DNA from 3 places in the Weizmannia agrestimuris genome. Region 2 is predicted to be linked to each of the others. Evidence: a T-box and tRNA genes for the amino acid it is inferred to sense, from the RefSeq annotation. Region 2 holds a T-box; the other regions hold tRNA genes.
The links. The T-box of region 2 lies ahead of leuS (leucine--tRNA ligase). A T-box ahead of a tRNA ligase gene usually reads a tRNA of that ligase, here a tRNA-Leu.
Positions count from the first base shown of each region.

Region 1: it encodes a tRNA-Leu, which carries the amino acid that the T-box ahead of leuS (leucine--tRNA ligase) is inferred to sense. The anticodon was not compared.
Region 3: it encodes a tRNA-Leu, which carries the amino acid that the T-box ahead of leuS (leucine--tRNA ligase) is inferred to sense. The anticodon was not compared.

Region 1 covers NZ_CALPDC010000070.1:279-7,074, reverse strand. Annotated here, with positions in the region: gene NFR98_RS15170 (MFS transporter) at 1-871, opposite strand, end outside; gene NFR98_RS15165 (DMT family transporter) at 1,397-2,281, opposite strand; gene NFR98_RS15160 (zinc-dependent alcohol dehydrogenase family protein) at 2,692-3,819, opposite strand; tRNA gene NFR98_RS15155 (tRNA-Leu) at 4,207-4,288, opposite strand; gene NFR98_RS15150 (LLM class flavin-dependent oxidoreductase) at 4,406-5,425, opposite strand; gene NFR98_RS15145 (DUF421 domain-containing protein) at 5,799-6,002, shown strand; gene NFR98_RS15140 (YetF domain-containing protein) at 6,006-6,263, shown strand; tRNA gene NFR98_RS15135 (tRNA-Leu) at 6,505-6,586, opposite strand; tRNA gene NFR98_RS15130 (tRNA-Cys) at 6,596-6,669, opposite strand; tRNA gene NFR98_RS15125 (tRNA-Gly) at 6,675-6,749, opposite strand; tRNA gene NFR98_RS15120 (tRNA-Gln) at 6,753-6,796, opposite strand, start outside.
Region 2 covers NZ_CALPDC010000014.1:18,986-25,781, forward strand. Annotated here, with positions in the region: gene leuS (leucine--tRNA ligase) at 27-2,441, opposite strand; T-box leader at 2,510-2,715, opposite strand; gene NFR98_RS07680 (MDR family MFS transporter) at 2,770-3,957, opposite strand; gene NFR98_RS07685 (YtzC family protein) at 4,301-4,576, opposite strand; gene mnmM (tRNA 5-(aminomethyl)-2-thiouridylate-methyltransferase MnmM) at 4,951-5,523, shown strand; gene tbcS (tetraprenyl-beta-curcumene synthase) at 5,953-6,796, opposite strand, start outside.
Region 3 covers NZ_CALPDC010000046.1:2,786-9,581, forward strand. Annotated here, with positions in the region: gene NFR98_RS13345 (DUF3311 domain-containing protein) at 31-225, shown strand; gene NFR98_RS13350 (sodium:solute symporter family protein) at 222-1,691, shown strand; tRNA gene NFR98_RS13355 (tRNA-Leu) at 1,843-1,926, shown strand; partial or broken gene NFR98_RS13360 (four-helix bundle copper-binding protein) at 2,228-2,317, opposite strand; gene NFR98_RS13365 (DUF2933 domain-containing protein) at 2,363-2,581, opposite strand; gene NFR98_RS13370 (hypothetical protein) at 2,798-3,235, shown strand; gene NFR98_RS13375 (sensor histidine kinase) at 3,266-4,663, shown strand; gene NFR98_RS13380 (response regulator transcription factor) at 4,638-5,312, shown strand; gene NFR98_RS13385 (YdhK family protein) at 5,384-5,938, opposite strand; partial or broken gene NFR98_RS13390 (SDR family oxidoreductase) at 6,131-6,646, shown strand; gene NFR98_RS13395 (YkyA family protein) at 6,744-6,796, opposite strand, start outside.

The DNA.
Region 1 (6,796 bases), on a different contig from region 2:
AGCCCTTTGATGCGAGTACAAGCGGTGCGAGCGTCCCAAAGCCGTAGTAGCCAATCGTTTGGAAAATTTGAAAAATGTAAAGCATGACCGTACTTTTCCATAATCTTTTTTGAAAGACCGCACTCAAAGTACTTCCCTTTGGCGTTTGATCTGCAGGCTCAGATTGCAATTTTGAAACCATCCCGGCCTCTTTCTTTCCTTCCTGAAATCTCTCCAGTAATGCAACTGCTTCCTGCATTCTTCCTTTTGTGGCAAGCCAGCGCGGAGACTCCGGAAGCGACCGCGCCGCTATCAAGACGAAAACACCCCCTGCCGCCCCAAGCAGGAACACCCATCTCCATCCATCCAATCCCATTGGGCTTAAAGGTACAAGGACACGGGAAAGAAATCCTTCAACAGGAACGGCGAGAAAACCAAGCGTATACGCCCAGGCAATATATTTCCCGCGTTTTACCGACGGAATCAATTCGCTTAAATATGTATCACATAACGCCGGCTGCGCGCCCAGGCCCATTCCTGCCAGGAACCGGAAAAAAATGACCGTGCCGACATTCGGGCTAAAGGCAATGAAAATAGTAAAAAGACTATAAATGCCGATATTGAGCATAAACGCCCGCTTTCTGCCGTAACGGTCCGCAATATGGCAAAGGAAAATAGCCCCGATAAACATCCCCAAAAAGCTGGAGCCCAGCAGCAAAGGCATGAGCGAAGCCGAGACATGAAATTCTTCACCTAATACACTGGAGAGCACACCTGCAAGAAATAACTCAAAAAACTCGAAAAATAATCCCATTCCAATTACCGCGGTTGCCCGTTTTTGCACTTTTCCTACTGACAGCCTGTCCAACTGATGTCCGATCGTCTGATTCAACGGTCATACCTCCCTGAATTGTCATTTTCTTTAGCTGAATGAAACTTCAACTTAATTGAAGCGGTTGCTAATATTGTATGGATTTCTAACATTTCAAAAATTAAATATCTCTATATTAGTATTTTTTATTCAGCTCGTCAACCCTTTTTGCAGATTTTTTAGAGATTAAAAAAAGTGGAAGCCTTCTATTTTTGGCAATCAATAGGTATCCCAAATGGACGGCGTGAAAGCGAAATGCAACAGCAATATGCGGGGTCCCATAAACGCACTCTTTTAAAAGAATGGGAAAGAAGCGGAGCTGCAGAGGATAAAGAACATGTATTGTGACCGGTAAAATGATGGTGCAGCTCGGCCATATGAAAAAGTGCCGCGATTGCGGGCGTCGGTTGAGATGGCAAAAACAGATGTGTAGCTCGGCCATATGAAAAAGTGCTGCCGAATTTTTGCTGCCATAAACAATCTAACCAACAGCAAAAAAATAACCGTTCCCATCTCCTAGATAAAACTGCGGATAAGAAAGCCAATTTATACTTGTCTTTGTGCTGCCGGGTCTTCCTGGCTGTTTTTTCTTACTGTATAGGAGACAGCTAAAAAGATGATGGCGATGCCGGCTGCCTGCATATAGGACGGTGCGAAACCAGTGATGAAAATATCAAGCAAAATGGCAACGCACGGATCAAGATAAGAAAGGGCTGAGATGACGGACGTGCGCAAAAATCGGATGCTGCCATAAAACAGCAAATACACGATACCGGTATGGATGACACCTGTCAGCAAGCTGAATGTCCAGTTTTCGGGAGTGAGCCCAGTGTATTTTGAAAAGTCGACAAAAGGCGCCAGCATGATGACCCCGATGAATGTTTGCAGAAACGTGACGAGGTATGGACTTGCCTGTTTGATCCTTGTGCCGATCATCACTGTACCTGCATAAAAAATCGCCGCACAAAATGCGTAAACCGACCCAACCAGGAGAACGTGGCTGAACGCAGAGGAAGCTGTTACGGTAATCATGATGGTGCCGATAAAGGCCGCCAAAGTGGCAAGCAGTCCGCCCCATTGGAATTTTTCCCGGAACAGCGTCCAGCCTGCAACAAGCACAATGAGCGGAGCTGTATTGTAAATGGAAATCGCGGCGGTGACAGAAGTTTTTTCAAACGCCAAAAACAAGAAAAGCCAGTTGATGACAAGCGTAACACCTCCGCCTAAAATAAAGAGCATCTCTTTTATACTCCAGCGCTCTTTTTTGTACTGGCCGGTCGCAAGCCAGTAAACGGCTAAGATCGCTGAAGCACTCACACAGCGGACGAAAACGAGTTCCAGTGCGGGCAGGCCCGTATACTTAGAGAAAAATCCGATTGAACCAAAAATCACCATGGAGATGCTTAGTTTTAAAAATGCCGGTTTATTCATGAAAGTAATCCTTCTTTTATGTATAAAGTCGTATTTTCAGTATAATTTGTATTGAAAAAATTGTAAATAAAAGGCCTGGCACTTTGCGTGGCGCCAAGCCTTTTGTAGACCACGTATACGACCCTGCCGCCATCCTCCTCAAAGCGGATGCTGACGGAATCCTATATTTCTCCTCAAACCATTTGCGAATCGCTGGATTCAGTCAGGAAATCAAAATTTTTGCCGTTTTATAAAATGAACAAAATATTCCAGCCCTGTTATCTGCTGTACCAAGTCGTCATCATGCAAATGGGTGCTCGGACTTGATGTAAATACTTAAGTTCATTTCTAGTTGCTTGATCTCTTCTTTATTGTGTTTTAACATGGCTGCCACTTTATCGGCACGGGGCACCTTTTTTGGCAATCATCTTTTAGTCGAACCGAATCATGATTCTAGATGAATCCCCTTTAGCCAATTTGTCGAAACCCTCATTTATCTCATCCAAAGAAATGACATCACTTACCAATTCATCCACTGGCAAGCGGCCGTTTTTAAAAAGCCGGATATAATTTGGAATATCCCTTTCTGGAACACAGCTACCGATATAGGAACCTTTTAGCGTCCGTTCCTCAGCCGTCAGCGTTACATAAGGGAAAGAAAAATGATGTTTTGGATCCGGTAGTCCTGTCGTAACGGTTGTGCCACCGCGCTTGGTGATGGCGTATGCCGTTTCCATCGCCGGGACTGCACCTACCGTCTCAAAAACAGTATCCAGTCCCCCGCCAGTTGCTTCACGTATTTTCTCAACAACATCTGGATCTTTGGAATCAAATACATCTGTTGCTCCAAACCTTTTTGCCAACGCAAATTTATTTTCATTGACATCTACTGCTACTACACGGCTCGCCCCTGCTGATACAGCCCCGATTAATGCGCTTAATCCGACGCCGCCCAAACCGACAACCGCAACTGTGCTGCCCAACTTAATCCGGGCTGTATTCACGACTGCCCCGACCCCCGTAATGACAGCGCATCCAAAAAGGGCAAGCTTTTCAAACGGAACGTCTTTTTCAATTTTAATCAAAGAACGACGGGACACAACAGCATATTCTGAAAAAGCGGATACGCCGAGATGGTGCATGATGTCTTCACCATTTGCATGCAGCCGGATGCCGCCTCCTGGTAAAGTACCTGCCGCGTTTGAAGCCGCACCCGTTTCGCATAATGCAGGGCGTCCCTCCTTGCACGGCAGGCATTCGCCACAGCTTGGTACAAACACACAAACAACATGGTCACCCGGCGCAAGATCCGTCACACCTTCACCGGTTTTCACCACTTCACCGGCAGCCTCATGCCCAAGAGCCATCGGTAAAGGCCGGGGTCTGCTGCCATTTATAACAGACAAATCCGAGTGGCACAAACTGGCCGCCTTCATCTTGACAAGCACTTCTCCTTGTTGCGGTTCATCGAGTTCCAATGTTTCAATTTTAATCGGTTTGCTTGCTGCATATGGCATAGCAGCACCTGATTCCCGTAGTACAGCAGCTCTGATCTTCACTCTCACCCATCTCCTCTGAAATTCGTTATGTATCAGCGCACTTGAACGGTTTTCAAAGCCTACGAATATCACTTATATGCTTTGTTTTCGGCGAATTGGGATTGCTGAACAAATCTGGAACGCCCGGAACTAGCTGATATGCTTCATAGCCTTGATAAGTATAGTGATTTGTGTTTAGATTCGCTATTATTAAATTCTTTATTTTATTTTACGACTGAATAATGAAAAAAACAAATAAGCAGCCTTTAGTAAATGCAAACCGAAATTCATCCCTTACCTTCTGCCCTTCACCGATTGAAGAGAGTGACTTCTTCCGGAAAATGAAAAAACGCTCCTTACTAGATTATAAGGAACGTTTTACCGAAAAACTGAAATGTGATCTTTTGATACCGGTGGTCGGGGTCGAACCGACACTCCCGAAGGAACACGATTTTGAGTCGTGCGCGTCTGCCAATTCCGCCACACCGGCATGATCCTATGAATCTCAAACAAAACTGTTTGTTATGTCACTTTTATAATTATATCCAGATCGTAAAAAATGTCAATAACCATTGTGTGAAAAAGGGAAGCAAAACAGCTCCCCTATTCACATATGATCTTCCTTCAGTTCACTTAGGATCTCATAAGACCGCAGCCGCTCTTCATGGTTGTAAATATGCGATACAAACATCAACTCATCGACCTGTGTATCATCCAAAAATTCTTCCATTTTCTCTTTGATTGTCTGTTTTGAACCGATAAAAGCATATTCAAGCTGACGCAATGCCGCTTCTTTTTCAAACGGAGTCCAAATCCCGTTCATGCTATCGACAGGCGGCTGCAGCGTCTGCGATTTTCCACGGATAACGCCGAGGAAAAACTGGTACAGGCTTGTTGCGATCCTTTCTGCTTCTGCATCTGTGTCAGCTGCTACGCCATTCACACACGCAATCACATATGGCTTTTGCAAATACTTGGACGGTTTGAAGTTCTCCCGATAAAGGTATAAAGCATCAAACAATTGCGCTGGTGCAAAATGGCTTGCAAACGAAAACGGCAGGCCGAGCCTGGCAGCAAGTGTGGCACTGTATGTACTTGACCCAAGAAGCCAAACCGGAACATCCACCCCTTCTGCCACGACGGCCCGTGCATACGTCCTGCGTTCTTTATCCGAGAGAAAATAGTTCATCAGTTCTTGGACATTATCCGGAAAATCCATTTCCCCGCCCCTTAAATTCCTTCTGAGCGCCGCAGCTGTCAATTGGTCTGTACCCGGCGCACGGCCAAGGCCGAGATCAATTCTGCCTGGATAGATGGAACCCAGTGTTCCAAACTGCTCAGCCACGACAAGCGGTGCATGATTTGGAAGCATCACACCGCCAGACCCGACACGGATGGTTTTCGTCCCTGCCGCTATATACCCGACTAAAACAGCCGTTGCAGAGCTGGCTACTCCCACCATATTATGGTGCTCCGCGAGCCAGTATCGTTTGTAGCCCCAATTTTCAACATGCTGTGCGAGGCTTAGGCTATTTTTAAACGAATCTGCCGGTGTCTTTCCAGATAAAACGGGGATCAAATCTAAAACCGAAAATGCAACGTCATTCAACTTTTTTTGACTACCCATTGTCCGCTTCCTTTCCTTCTACTCGTGAAGATAGATCTATTGTAAAATAACAGATTCCCAAAACAAAATGATTTGCCTAACCTGTCCGGTGTATCCCAATGATGAGAACGTTCGTTTATGATACTGAAATTAAGGGAAAATGCAATGAAAAACAGTGCTCGTATGATCGGACCCATGGGCGTTGGGTGTTTCGGGTACAAGCTTCCCAATAGAAGCAGCAGAAAGAGCATTGGTATCCAAACTTCATGAAGTTGGCGAAATGGAAAATAGACTGCTTGTTGAAGCAGTATGCATAACTGGATCAATCGTTGGAAAGCCCCGTAAAAGTGAACAATCGAGAGAAAACCGGACCTTTTAAAGGAGGGGGTTAGCGATGCAAATTGGCATGGACTTATTAAAATTGATTATGGGCTTTCTTGCGCTCATTTTTTGTCTAAAATGTACCGGCGCCAAAAGCATTTCAAACCTTACGCCAATCGACTTCATCTGGAGCATAATGCTGTCTGAAATCGTCGGCAACGGCCTTTATGACCCAAGTGTAAAATGGTACTACATTCTTGTGATGCTTTCTGTTTAGGTCATCATTAAAATCATTTTTGACATCCTCATTTATCGCTATGATAAACTGGAAAAATTCCTTATCGGGGATAAAACGGTGATTATCGATAAAGGAAAAATTAACAAAGTCGTACTGAAAAAAAATAAAATTGATATGAATCAACTGTCGGAGTTATTGAGAAAGCAGGGCGTATTTTTGCTTGATGAAATTGACCAGGCCTATCTTGAAAAAGATGGGACGATTACGGTAAAAAAAAGAAAAAACAACCCTAGTAAATAGTAGGCTGCCCAGTTCTGTTCTCATTATAAAAGGAAAATCTAAGATAGTATTTCCAAACCTTTCTTATTAGATCAATTCCCTTTTTGTACAAGTTAAACAACTATAGATACTCACAAGTGTACGCTTTCAAGCAGCCACTTAAATTGGCCTCGGCTTCAATAATATAATTGCAATAAAAAAACGCTTCTCTTTATCTTGAGAAGCGTTCCATTTGGCATCAGCTTTCAATGTGATGCTATTATACCGGTGGTCGGGGTCGAACCGACACTCCCGAAGGAACACGATTTTGAGTCGTGCGCGTCTGCCAATTCCGCCACACCGGCATGATATGATGGAGGCGGCAACCGGAATCGAACCGGTGATAAAGGTTTTGCAGACCTCTGCCTTACCTCTTGGCTATGCCGCCATCAATGGAGCGGAAGACGGGATTCGAACCCGCGACCCCCACCTTGGCAAGGTGATGTTCTACCACTGAACTACTTCCGCATACTGGGCCAGCTGGATTCGAACCAGCGCATGACGGAGTCAAAGTC
Region 2 (6,796 bases):
GTAAAACCCCGTTTTCCGGAAATCCATCAGTTTGCCACAATGTTGACGAGTTTGCCCGGTACGGCAATGATTTTGCGAATCGTTTTTCCTTCCGTAAATTCCTTGATTTTTTCATCCGCAAGCGCGAGTTTTTCCATGTCCTCGCGGCTCATATTGCGGTCGATCTTTACTTTGTTGCGCACTTTGCCATTTACCTGAAGGACAATTTCCACTTCATTTTCGATGAGTTTTGAAGCATCAAAAGCAGGCCATGCTTCATATGTGATCGTCCCGCTGTGGCCAAGTTTTTCCCACAGTTCTTCGGCAATATGCGGGCAAAACGGCGACAGCAGTTTGACGAAGCCTTCCACATACGTTTTCGGTATCACTTCCACTTTATAGGCATCGTTGATAAACACCATTAATTGCGAAATGGCCGTGTTAAAATGAAGGGCATCGATATCTTCTGTCACTTTTTTGACCGTCAGATGATACGTTTTTTCCAGTGCCGGATTGGCCTTGTCCTGGATTTTTTCTGACAGGCTGCCGTCTTCATTCACAAACAGGCGCCAAATCCGGTCAAGGAAGCGGCGGGAACCGTCAAGGCCGTTCGTCGACCACGGGATCGATGCATCCAAAGGGCCCATGAACATTTCGTACAGCCGGAGCGTATCGGCCCCGTGTGACTCAAGAATGTCATCCGGATTAACGACATTGCCGCGCGATTTGCTCATCTTTTCATGGTTCGCGCCCAGGATCATGCCTTGGTTGAACAATCTTTGGAATGGTTCTTTCGTTGACACCACCCCGATATCGTACAAAAATTTATGCCAGAAACGGGCATACAGCAAGTGCAGCACCGCATGCTCGGTTCCGCCGATGTACAGGTCAACCGGCAGCCATTTTTTCAGCTTTTCCGGATCGGCAATCGCTTTATGATTTTTCGGATCGATGAAACGGAGGAAGTACCAGCAGCTTCCCGCCCATTGCGGCATTGTGTTTGTTTCGCGCCGGCCTTTTTTCCCTGTTTTCGGATCGACAACATTGACCCAGTCTTCCACATTCGCAAGCGGTGATTCACCTGTTCCGCTCGGTTTGATTTCCTTCATTTTCGGAAGCATGAGTGGCAGCTCTTCTTCCGGCACGGCCGTTATGGTCCCGTCTTCCCAGTGGATAACCGGGATCGGCTCGCCCCAGTAACGTTGGCGGCTGAACAGCCAGTCACGCAGGCGGTATGTCACTTTCTTCTGTCCGATCCCTTTTTCTTCGAGCCACTCGATCATGCGTTTAATCGCTGCCTGTTTATCCAGCCCGTTTAAAAATCCGGAATGGACGTGTTCGCCGTCACCGGTATAGGCTTCTTTTTCAACGTTGCCGCCTGCGACGACTTCTTTAATCGGCAAATCGAATTTGCGGGCAAATTCATAGTCGCGTTCGTCATGGGCCGGCACCGCCATGATTGCGCCTGTCCCGTAGCTCATTAATACATAATCGGCAATCCAGATTGGCATTTTTTCGCCGTTCGCCGGGTTCACGGCATACGCCCCCGTAAATACGCCGGTTTTGTCTTTCGCAAGGTCCGTCCGTTCAAGGTCGCTTTTTAATTGCACCTCGGCAATGTAAGCCTGAACTGCATCGGCCTGCTCATCTGTTTTGATTTTATCCACAAGCGGGTGTTCCGGCGCAAGCACGGCATAGGTCGCCCCGAACAGCGTATCCGGGCGGGTCGTGAAAACGGTAAACGTTTCATTTGTGCCTTCAACCTGGAATGTCACTTCCGCCCCTTCCGAACGGCCAATCCAGTTGCGCTGCATATCCTTAATGTTTTCCGGCCAATCCAGCTCCTCAAGGTCTTCAAGAAGGCGGTCTGCATAGGCGGTAATTTTCAACATCCACTGGCGCATCGGTTTGCGGATGACCGGATGCCCGCCGCGTTCGCTCTTGCCGTCAATGACTTCTTCGTTTGCCAGCACGGTTCCGAGCGCAGGGCACCAGTTGACTGGCACTTCATCAATATAAGCCAGTCCCTTTTTCCACAGCTGCAGAAAAATCCACTGCGTCCATTTATAATATTCCGGATCAGATGTGTTGATTTCCCTATCCCAATCATAAGAAAACCCGATCGATTTCATCTGGCGGCGGAACGTATTGATATTTTGAATCGTGAAAACAGCCGGATCATTGCCGGTATCAATCGCATACTGCTCAGCCGGAAGCCCGAATGCATCCCACCCCATCGGATGGAGGACATTATATCCTTGCATCCGTTTCGTCCGCGACACGATGTCGGTCGCCGTATAGCCTTCCGGGTGCCCGACGTGAAGGCCTGCCCCCGACGGATACGGAAACATATCCAGGCAATAAAATTTCGGTTTATTTTCGTCTTCACCGGTACGGAACGTGTGATGCTCTTCCCAGTACTGCTGCCATTTCTTTTCGATTTTCCGGTGGTCAAAACTCATGACAGACTCCTCCTTTTTTATGTATCGACATTGACAATATAGGACGCAAAAAACCTCCCATCCCAAGAAAAAGGGACGAGAGGGTTCTCCCGCGGTACCACCCAAATTAGTGCAAGCACTCACTTTAAGTCCTTAACGCGGAATACGGCAAATACTAAAACGGGTCATATTTGCAACTCAAAGGCGAGTTCACGGGGCTCTCTGATTGGCTTGCACCTTCCGCCAATTCTCTTGTTTCAGCGCCGCCGTTACTACTCCTTGTCAACGTTCTTCTATCGTTTATTCAATTTATAACCTATTTTACAGAAATTCATTCCCAGTTTCAATATTATTTTCCTGTTGCCCCAGAATGTGATTTTTCCACGAGTGGGCGGTCATATAACAAGGCCAATAAAAGGGAAATAGCGAGAAAAATAATGAGCAACCCGAACAATGCCTTCATGCCGAATGCATCTGCGACAAACCCGCCAACAACAGGGCCAATCATTCTGCCGCATGTTGCGACACTGTTGATGATGCCCTGGTAAAACCCTTCCCGCCCTTTCGGCGAAAGTGTATTGGCAACGGCGGGCACGGCCGGCCAGACAAGCATTTCCCCAACCGTTAAAATGCCCATTGCCACTAAAAAACCGGCAAAATGCCCGGCAAAGGCAACGACAGCGAATGACAGCATAAAAATGGCCGTCCCAACAACAATTTGCTGTTTGACTTCCGGCAAGAACCGCTTTAAAAACGGCAAAAGGAGCGGCTGGCCGAGCACGATGATCGCGCCATTCAATGTCCAAAGAAAGCTGTATTTGTTCAGCGATATATGAAGCGTCTGCGTATAAGTGGAAATCGTGGCCGTCCATTGCGTGTACGCCGTCCATGCCAGGAAATAAGCAAAGCATAACAGGATGAGTGATGCCACTTGCGCCCGTCCTGCACGTTTGGCAGAAGCAGCGGCTGTTCCCGCATATCCGGCATGTTTTTCGGCAATATTCCGGTAGCCGAAGATAGCAATCGCCATAAAAACAAGAAAAAGTGCAAGATTCGCTGCAAAAATAAGGTCAATGGAATAGGAAGCAATCACACCGCCCAGCGCGGCACCGAGTGCAACCCCGATGTTGTTGGCGACATAGATGGCATTGAACGCTTTTCTCCCTCCGCCTTTCCAAGCCGCGCCCGCCATTGCAAGGATCGCCGGGCCGATCATGCCGGAACCGAGCCCGATGGCACCGAGGAAAAATACATAATCCGGCCAAGCGTGGTTCCATGTCAAGCCGGCAAGCGCCGCGGCAGAGATCAAGCCACCCAGTATTACGGAACGGTAACCTCCGATTTTATCATGCAAATATCCACCCAAAAGACTGCCGATGACGCTTGTAAAATTATTCAGCATGAGCACAAGCCCGGCGATAAACAGCGATTTACCGAGATGATCGTGGATATAGATTGAATTTAACGGCCATAAAAAAGAAGCGCCAGTCATGTTGACAGCCATGCCAATGACAAGCAGCCACACAGTTTTTGGCAAAATGAATGCCCCCCTGCTAATGAATCGATCAAAGGAAATTGTAGGGGTTTTTCCCGACAGTTACAAGCATTCTTGCAAAATATAAATATTATGGCAATTCCCCGTCCTCTACTTGATCCAACATTTGCATTAAAAGCGGGATAAGGCCCGTGCCCTATCCCGCTTTCATGAATCCGGCCGGCTTTTCTTGTTGTTTTTCCTAATTTTAACGTGCCGAAACTGCTCCCATATTCCCGTTGTTCCCGCCGGATTTTTCGCTGGGTTACTTGCCTGGCTTTTCCGTTTTCCCCATTTGCTTATTGAGCATTTTGCCCCAGCAAGTTTCCGGCTTACGTTTTTCCAATTACATGGTCGGTTCATGTTCCTGTAAAATCATCTCGTTTTGCAGCTGCTGAATCACAAGGCGCATACGGTGGAGGCGCTCACGCTGCTGGGAGTTGGCACTGATCGCCAATTTGCAAAGTTCATTATAGGCTTCTTCCAGCTCTGTTAACGGTTCCGAAAAATCATAATAGCCGTAGTTTTCCTGGCGGTTGCCTTCCGCAAATTGCTCACGCGCCGATTGAACGGCTTGCTCGCAACGGTTGATACAATTTTCGACTGCTTCCCGTGTGGCCATCACGATTCCCCCCTTTATGCTTTGAAGCGTGCAGGCTTCATTTGTATAATGCCCCGTGCAGAAAAAATGTTTCCCCAGCGCATTGGGAGTTTCTTCCCGACAGCTCGATTTAGAATCCGAGCCGCCTTTGCACCCGCACCCGTTCATGGTAAAATGCAAAAGGAGTGCGCTGCATAAAGACGGTTTTTTACCATTTTGGGGCGCGAGCCTGTATGTCTGAAGAATAAGAACGATTTTGCCGTGTCCATTCCGGTATTCGAATGGAAAGCGCTGAAAAATATGATTTACATGGGGCACATTTGCCTTTTCACAGTAAAAAAACAGGCGTTCAACTTTCGCCTGTAGACCAATCAATAAATGGAGATGCTGCAAAGATGAATATGCTTCCTGTTCTCTCATTTGCTCATTTACTTTTAGAAAAAGCTGTAAAGAGCGGCGGTTTTGCCATTGACGCAACAGCCGGGAACGGGCATGATACTGTATTTCTCGCCAAACGGGTTGGAGAAGGTGGAAAAGTGTTTGCTTTTGATATCCAGCCGGAAGCGGTGAGGCGGACAAAGGAACGCCTGGAGAAAGAAGGCCTCGTTACGCGCGCCGAACTTTTCTGCACCGGCCATGAACATGCCAGCGAATGCATCCCGGCAGCGCTGCATGGCAAGATCAGCGGAGCGGTTTTCAATTTGGGCTATTTGCCGGACAGCGACAAAACGGTCATTACCCGGCCGGAGTCAACCATTGCCGCACTCGAGCAGATTTTTTCCATGCTTGAAACCGGCGGGATCATCGCAGTTGTGGTTTACCACGGCCATGAAGGCGGCGCGTATGAACGTGACCGGCTCCTGGATTATGTAAAACAGCTCGATCAGAAAAAGGCGCATGTGCTCCGGTATGAATTTCTCAACCAGGCAAACCATCCGCCTTTTCTTATTGCTATTGAAAAACGATAACGAAGGATCGATTGGTTCGGATTCAAAACATAACGGGAACCTGGCTTTTTCATGTCATTCCCAAAAGCGATAACATATGCGCCGGCTACGAACAGCTGCCTTTTTCAATCGCATATGAATCTGACCGGGTTCTGGATTATGCAAAGCCCGCCTTTTTTCATGCCATTCAAAAAGCGATAACAAAAGGGCCGGGTACGAAAAGCACGCCTTTTCTCATTGCCTTTGAAAAACGGTAACAACGGGGCCGGGTACGAAAGCCCGCCTTTTTTAATCGTATATGAACACGGCCGGCTCTTGAATGATGCAAAAAGTCCGGCCGGAAAAAGCCACATTGCTCCGGTTTCCTCAACCAGACAACCATCCGCCTTTTCTAAAAACGGCAACAAAGGGGCCGATAAAATCTGCCCTTTCCCGTTGCCACCAGCCGGCTCATTTTACTATTGTTTTTGCCAGGCTGGCCGGGATCATGTTTTTGATGGCGCGGTACATTTTTCCGTTAAAATAAAAGAATAAACTGATCGAGCCGGCAAATTTGATCATTTTCCGCGACAATTTCTGAACGCTCCGCTGCTTCTTCACCTTTTCATCTGACAAATAAACAGCCAAAAGCCCCCGGTTAATCAGTTTATGAAATTTTTCATTTGGGAGTCGGGCCGTATGTTTATCCGCCTCCTGCAAAAAATGCTTCAGCCGTTTAAACAGCTCTTCTTCGCTCGGGTAATAAAAACAAAAATTCAAGTCTCCGCCTTTTTTGTCTTCGTCCTGGTCGATAAAATAATCCAGCAGAATATGCAACCCCTGAATATAAGGAAAATACCCGTCACGGATGATTGTCGCATATTCAGGGCGGAAATCGTCCCGGAGCGCGTAGGAAACAAGGCAGAAAATCCCGAGGGTCGAGCCGGAACAGGCGGAAAACTCATACCATTCCATATCTGGAAAATCCGGCTTGTAGCGCAAAAACCATTCCTTTAGCCGCGGCACCCGTTCCTCTACGCGCACATGTTTATGTACTTGCAGATCCGAATAATAACGGCAAAGTTCCAGCAAATAAGGTTGAATGGCTTTATATTGAGGGATGCGGCTCAACACAACCTGGCATGTCCGCACGAGTTCATGCAAATAACCACCGTCATCCTGGTCCAGTCGGTAACGGTAATAATTTTTCAACGGTGCGCCGACTGTAAGCGCATCGGACATGGACTCGTGCAGTGCTCGGAAATCAACCGGGTCAAGCGATGTGCTGCGGTCGCATAGATTATCAAGATAGTCG
Region 3 (6,796 bases), on a different contig from region 2:
CTTTTACACTAAAAAAAGTGAGGTTTTCAAATGAAATTCGTCCTTGCATCACTCCCATTTCTTGCTTTAATCATTGGCATGTTTTTTGCAAACCGTACCAATCCGATGATTCTCGGAATGCCTTTTATCATGTTCTGGACCGTGTTGTGGGTTGTTTTATCGACGGTTGTAATGTTCATTATCTATAAAACCGATCCGAAAAACCAAAGGGGGGATGCCGAATGAACAGCGCACTTCTTGTTATCCTCATCTTTTTGCTGGTGTCACTCTATCTCGGCATCCGGGCGCGCCGGGGCAAGCAAATGAACCTTGAACAGTGGGCAACCGGCGGCAGAAGTTTTGGAACATTGTTTGTATTCTTGCTAAGCGCCGGTGAAATTTACACGACTTTCACTTTTCTCGGCGGCAGCGGATGGGCTTACGGCAAAGGGGGGCCGACGCTTTATATACTCTGGTACGGCTCATTGGCTTATGTTCTTTCCTATTGGCTGCTTCCGGCCATTTGGCGTTATGCAAAAGAACATAAGCTGTTGTCCCAATCCGACTTTTTCGCGAAAAAATACAATAGTCCCGAACTCGGTGTCCTTGTTTCGATTATCGGCATCATTGCCATGATCCCGTACCTTGTTTTGCAGTTAAAAGGGCTCGGCAGTATCGTCAGCATTGCTTCTTACGGCTCGATTTCTTCCGGCGTCGCCATCTGGATCGGCGTGATTGCGGTAACCATTTACACCACGATTTCAGGCGTACACGGAACAGCCTGGACATCCGTCATGAAAGATGCATTGGTTTTGGCCGTCGTCGTTTTTCTCGGAATTTATCTCCCTGTTCATTATTTTGGCGGCTTTTCAGATATGTTTCATGCCATTGACCAGGCAAAACCCGGCTTTCTTGCGCTCCCGCACCAAGGGATGAGCGTGTATTGGTTCATTTCGACCGTTTTGTTGACGGCACTTGGTTTTTACACGTGGCCGCATTCTTTTGCCGCTTCCTTTACGGCGAAAAATGAAAAGACATTCCGCCGCAATGCGGTGATTTTTCCGCTGTATCAGTTGATCCTGCTGTTCGTTTTCTTTGCCGGTTTTGCAGCGATTCTGACTGTAAAGCCTGCACTTGAAGGAGCAGCAACGGATAATGCGCTGCTGGTTCTTTCTATTAAAAGCTTTCCGCACTGGTTTGTCGGTGTCATCGGCGCTGCCGGTCTGTTATGTGCGCTGGTACCGGGGTCGCTGCTGTTGATGAGCGCATCCACAATGATTTCGAAAAACTTGTTTAAAGTATTTAAACCGACCGCCAATGAAACACAAGTGGCCAATGTTGCCAAATATTTGGTTCCGGTCGTATCTTTAATTGCCCTCTACTTCACATTTAACGGCGGGCAAACCATTGTTGCCCTGCTGTTGATGGGGTACAGCATGGTTACGCAATTTTTCCCGGCGATCGTATTCAGCTTTATGAAAAATAACCCGATTTCAAAAGCAGGCGCATTTGCTGGAATTGTTGCGGGCGAACTTGTCGTTTCCTATGTGACGATCACGAATCAGACGGTTGCGACGCTGTTGCCGTTTATGCCGCAAGCAGTCAAAGACTTAAATACCGGGATCATCGCCATGGTTTTGAACTTGATTGTAACCTTTGCCGTGAGTGCTTTTACAAGAGACAGACAAAAAAGCGTTGAAATGGCTGCGTAAACTATTTCCCAAAAAGGAGCCGTGCATGCACGGCTCCTTTTTTAACAAGCTTTCCAGGGATCCAAAAAAATTTTAAAAAAGGTATTGCTTTTTTCTACCGGGCATTATATAATAAATTTGTCGCTGATGAGGCGAACAAAAACAAAACAATGCGGATGTGGCGGAATCGGCAGACGCGCTAGATTCAGGTTCTAGTGGTGGAAACACCGTATGGGTTCAAGTCCCTTCATCCGCATCACAAAAAGCAAGGATTTCAGTTTATGGCTGGGATCCTTGCTTTTTTATTTTGATATTAAATTTCCTGCCGCATTGTTCCGGAGACCAAGAAATATAAAACAAATACATCGAATTGTTTTCTGCCGGCCATCCATTTCATGATGTTAGGAGCGCCATGAGAAAAATTTGTTTTTACCTTGATTTAAACCGGCGATCCAATTTTTATTTTCTTCCGTTCGCTTAAACTTAAACACATCATTCCCGTTTTATTGATTTTGCCAAAAACCGGTTCCCTTTTTGATAAGGGAACCGGCTTTGTGTCAGGCCATTTTCCGGCAAGCTTCCGCACAGCGCAAGCATGCTTCGGCGCATTTTTGACAATGGTCATGGCTGTATTTCCTGCATTCCTCGCTTAACTAAAAAGGCAGGATCATTTTTCTCCTGCCACTTTATCTTCATGATGTTTTCTTCTGATCATATTTATCAAATGCATCCAGCCTTTTTTTCAATCTTTGATTTTCCTCTTCCAACTTCTGAATCCTCTTATGCATCCCATGGCTATGTTCCAGATGGGCTTTTTTTCCGTGCCCGCCTCCATGGCCATGTCCCCCTAACATCATGAAGATCATCATGAGCGGGCATGCAAGAAACAGCAAAGCATTTAACCATTCCATTTGTACTTCCCCCTTCTTTGTATCAATCGTAAAATTTTCTTGTGCAGAAAATGTGGAGATTTTCGAGGAACGCCCCCTCTTCACGTTTTGTTCACAACCCCTTATATCTTTTATAAAAGCACACGAATATGCATACTTTCTTCAAATTTATGATTTATACTATCTTTGATCATTTTTTGCAGACGGCAAATTATAAAGTTACAGGAGATGAAAAGCATGAGCAAAAGATTGGCAGGATTGGCAGCCATTTTGAGTTGCATACTCATTCTTGCAAGCTGCCAAAGCAAAACCAGCCAGGGGAAAGATGCCAGCCCTAACAAAGACCCCGGGCTGAGCGAAAAACAAGTGGAAGCCAAAATCAACGTCCAGCAAAACGGCAAAAATAATCTCTATGCTGTCAACTTAGTATCCGGAAAGCTCGGCACAAAAACAACCGGAAAAGTACTGACGGATACAGACTGCACTGCGGACATCAAAGGCGTGAGCCGCTGTAAATCGAAAATCAAGTTGGCGGATGGAAGCGTGATGAAGGTGATTACGCCACATAATATGAAATATTACCGGTGCTATAATATTGGGGAAAAAGTGACTGTCATACCGGGAAAAGACGGGCAAACCTATGTCCGGGTCAACACATCCTCAAAAGCAAGTTAATTTTTTGCAGAGAATTCCAAACGGGCGGGGGTGACGAAGCTGAAGCATTTAAATCATATTTCTTTTAAAATTGGCTTGATTTTCTTTGTGATTATGATTGATTTGGAAGGATTCGTGATTTACTTTTTGCACCAAAATATAGTCAAAGAGCGTGTAAAAGATGAATTCAATTCGCTTTTAGTGAGAAGCAACAGCCACCGGGATGTGCTGGAACAATACAATGACCCGGATTCCATCCACCGTGTTGCTGTATTGGAATCCAAATCCGATCTCATCGTGATTGTATTAAATGGCAATAAAAAATCCATCATTGCTTCACGCCCGCTCGACCGGGGAATGCGAAACATCATTTCAAAGCCCGTTGGCAAAATCACACACAAGGGAAAAATCATAGAAAAGCATTGGGAAGATGAAAAGTACATTGCATCCGTCAGCCCGTTTAAAAACGGCTATGTCTACATGTTTAAGGATACAAAACAAGTTCAGCAGCTGATCTCACAAATGAACCACCACTTCTGGATCGCCGGCCTTCTCGCATTCGGCATTACGCTGATTTTGATCATCCTTTTATCCCGCATTCTGGCGAGGCCGCTGATTAATATGAAAGTAGCGACAAAGAAAATTGCGAAAGGTGACTTATCTGTTGAAATCCCGGTTTACAGTAAAGATGAACTCGGACAGCTTGCTGAATCGATCCGCACGTTGGCCCGCGAGTGGAACCATCTTCGCGAGGAAAGAAGCGAATTTTTGGCTTCCATTTCTCATGAACTCCGCACGCCATTAACTTACATCAAAGGTTATGCAGATATTGCGCGGAAAAACAACTGTGCGGATAACGAAACCTATTTAAATATTATTTATGAAGAAGCCGCGAAATTGTCAGATATGATTCAAAATCTGTTTGATTTGGCGAAAATGGACCGGAATTCATTTCAAATCCAAAAGCAAAACTTCCCGCTGTTTCAAATGCTAAAGCAAATTGAACATAAATTAAGCCCGGCTTTCCAAAACAAAAGGATCATCCTGACAGTGAAGTGTCATCCTTCCATCCAGCTGATTGCAGACCCGGTCCGTTTTGAACAAGTCGTCATCAACCTGCTGGATAACGCTTATAAATATTCAGAGCCACATACGAATATCTTTCTTACCGTAAAAAAAGCAGATGGAGCATGGAAACTCATTGTGCAGGATCATGGAAAAGGGATACCCGAAGAGGATCTTCCCTATATTTTTGAAAGATTTTACCGGGTTGATAAGTCCAGATCAAGGTCTTTCGGCGGTACGGGGTTAGGCCTTGCGATTGTAAAAGAAATTGTAGAGGCTCACAATTGGCATATTCACGCTGACAGCCGGGAAGGTATTGGGACCACTATGGAAATCCGGTTTCAAGGAGGAGATATCATTGAAGAAGCTGCTGCTCGTAGATGATGAAGAAAGGATGCTGGATTTGCTTGCGTTGTATTTGGAACCGGCAGGATATGCCTGCGACAAGGTAACACGGGGACCGGAGGCAATCAGGTATATTCAGGAGGAAACTTACGATCTTATTCTTCTGGATATCATGATGCCGGAAACGGACGGCTGGGAAGTTTGCAGACAGATCCGGAAAATGAGCCAGGTGCCGGTGATCATGCTAACGGCGCGTACAGATAAACCGGATGTTGTCAAAGGGCTGAAAATCGGTGCTGATGATTATATATCCAAACCTTTTGACGAAAAAGAACTTCTCGCCAGAATTGATGCAGTCTTACGGCGTTCCAACCAAAATCAGAATGAAACCATTGAAAAAAACGGATTAAAATGGGATCCGGTATCTTTTCAAGTATTCTGCCAGAATCAGCCTGTCAGCGTGACACCGAAAGAGTTTGCGATGCTTGGGCTGTTTCTGCAGCATCCGAATCAGGTTTTCTCCCGCGAGCAATTATTAACTTCTATCTGGGGATATGAAGTGGAAACAGAAGACCGGACCATTGACTCTCATATCCGCAATGTACGGGATAAATTAAGAAATGCGGGATTCCCGGTTGACAGCCATTTGCAGACGGTTTGGGGCGTTGGATATAAGTGGGTATGGTGAAAAATGAAATTTAACGTTGAACACGGCAAAAAAGGGGCTGCCTGAAGAGCCCCTTTTAATCCTATTTAAAATTACTTGGCGGAAAGTTCATCTTCTGTTACCCATTTATGATTGGTTACCTTTTCTCCGCCATTCGCCGGCGTGTAATCCACCATATAGACTGTTGTTTTCTTTGACGAAACAATTTCAGCAGATGCCCCTTTCATGCCTTCCATATGATTTGCTTCCAATGTCACTTTTGTTCCTGGCTTTAACGCTTTATTCCCCGCCCCTTTAATTTCTTCCTGAACAACCCATTTATGGTTTTTTACTTCAGCTCCGCCTGTTACGGGCTTATAATTCACCGCATAAACGGTTGTGGCGTATGCAGCTTTTACAGTTGCTTTCGCGCCATTCATCCCTTCCATATGGTCAGCGTGGATGACAACCTGGCTGCCTGTTTTATATTTTGGGTTGCTTTCTTTTTTCATTCCTTTTGGTACTTCGCTCGAGCCGGAATGATTCATTTCCATGTGTGAATGGGAATCCGCGCTTTTGCTATCCGCAGATTTTGTTTCACTGTTGCCGCATGCCCCTAAAGAAAAGAGAATTGCGAGAGAAAAAATGCCTGCTAATACTTTTTTCATGATCTTACGTCCCCCTTGTCGCTTATCCTTTCTTTTAAAGATACCCGGCATTTGTGCAGAAATTGTGCATTTTACTGTTTACACAAGAAAAATATTGCGTGAATACGGTAGTTTCACGGCTTACTCCAGGACTCAACGCTGTTTTCAATATGGCTTTCAAATACATCTGAATAGGGTTTCATCAAATCGAATGGCGACCAGGCGGTTTACCGGGTAACAGATGTGACCAAACCGGAAGATTCCCGGGATCTTGTCCGGCTTGCCAAAGATGCTTTCGGCGGTGTAGATGTGATTTTCCTGAACGCCGGCATTATGCCGGATTCCCCGCTTTCCGCATTAAAAACGGACGAATGGAACAGCATGATCGGCATTAACATTAAAGGGGTTTTAAACGGGATTGCGGCAGTATTGCCAACGTTTATCGCGCAAAAATCAGGGCATATCATTACAACTTCTTCCGTAGCCGGGCTTAAAGCTTACCCGGGCGGGGCAGTTTACGGCGCAACGAAATGGGCGGTACGCGATTTAATGGAAGTATTGCGCATGGAATCCGCACAGGAAGGGACCAACATCCGGACTGCGACAATTTATCCGGCGACCATTAACACGGAATTGCTGGAAACGATCACGGATAAAAATACATCACAAGGCATGACGGCACTGTATGAGCAATATGGCACTACGCCTGACCGGGTTGCCAATCTCATCGTATCACCCAATTTTCCAGCCGTTTTCCTGTCCCAAAAAAAGAAGCCCGGTTCCCGGCATAATGCCGGTCCCGGGCCTCTTTAAAAAAACGCCCAATTTAATAAAGCCCTGCTTTTTTAAAATACTTGTCTTTTTCGCGGTTATACCGTT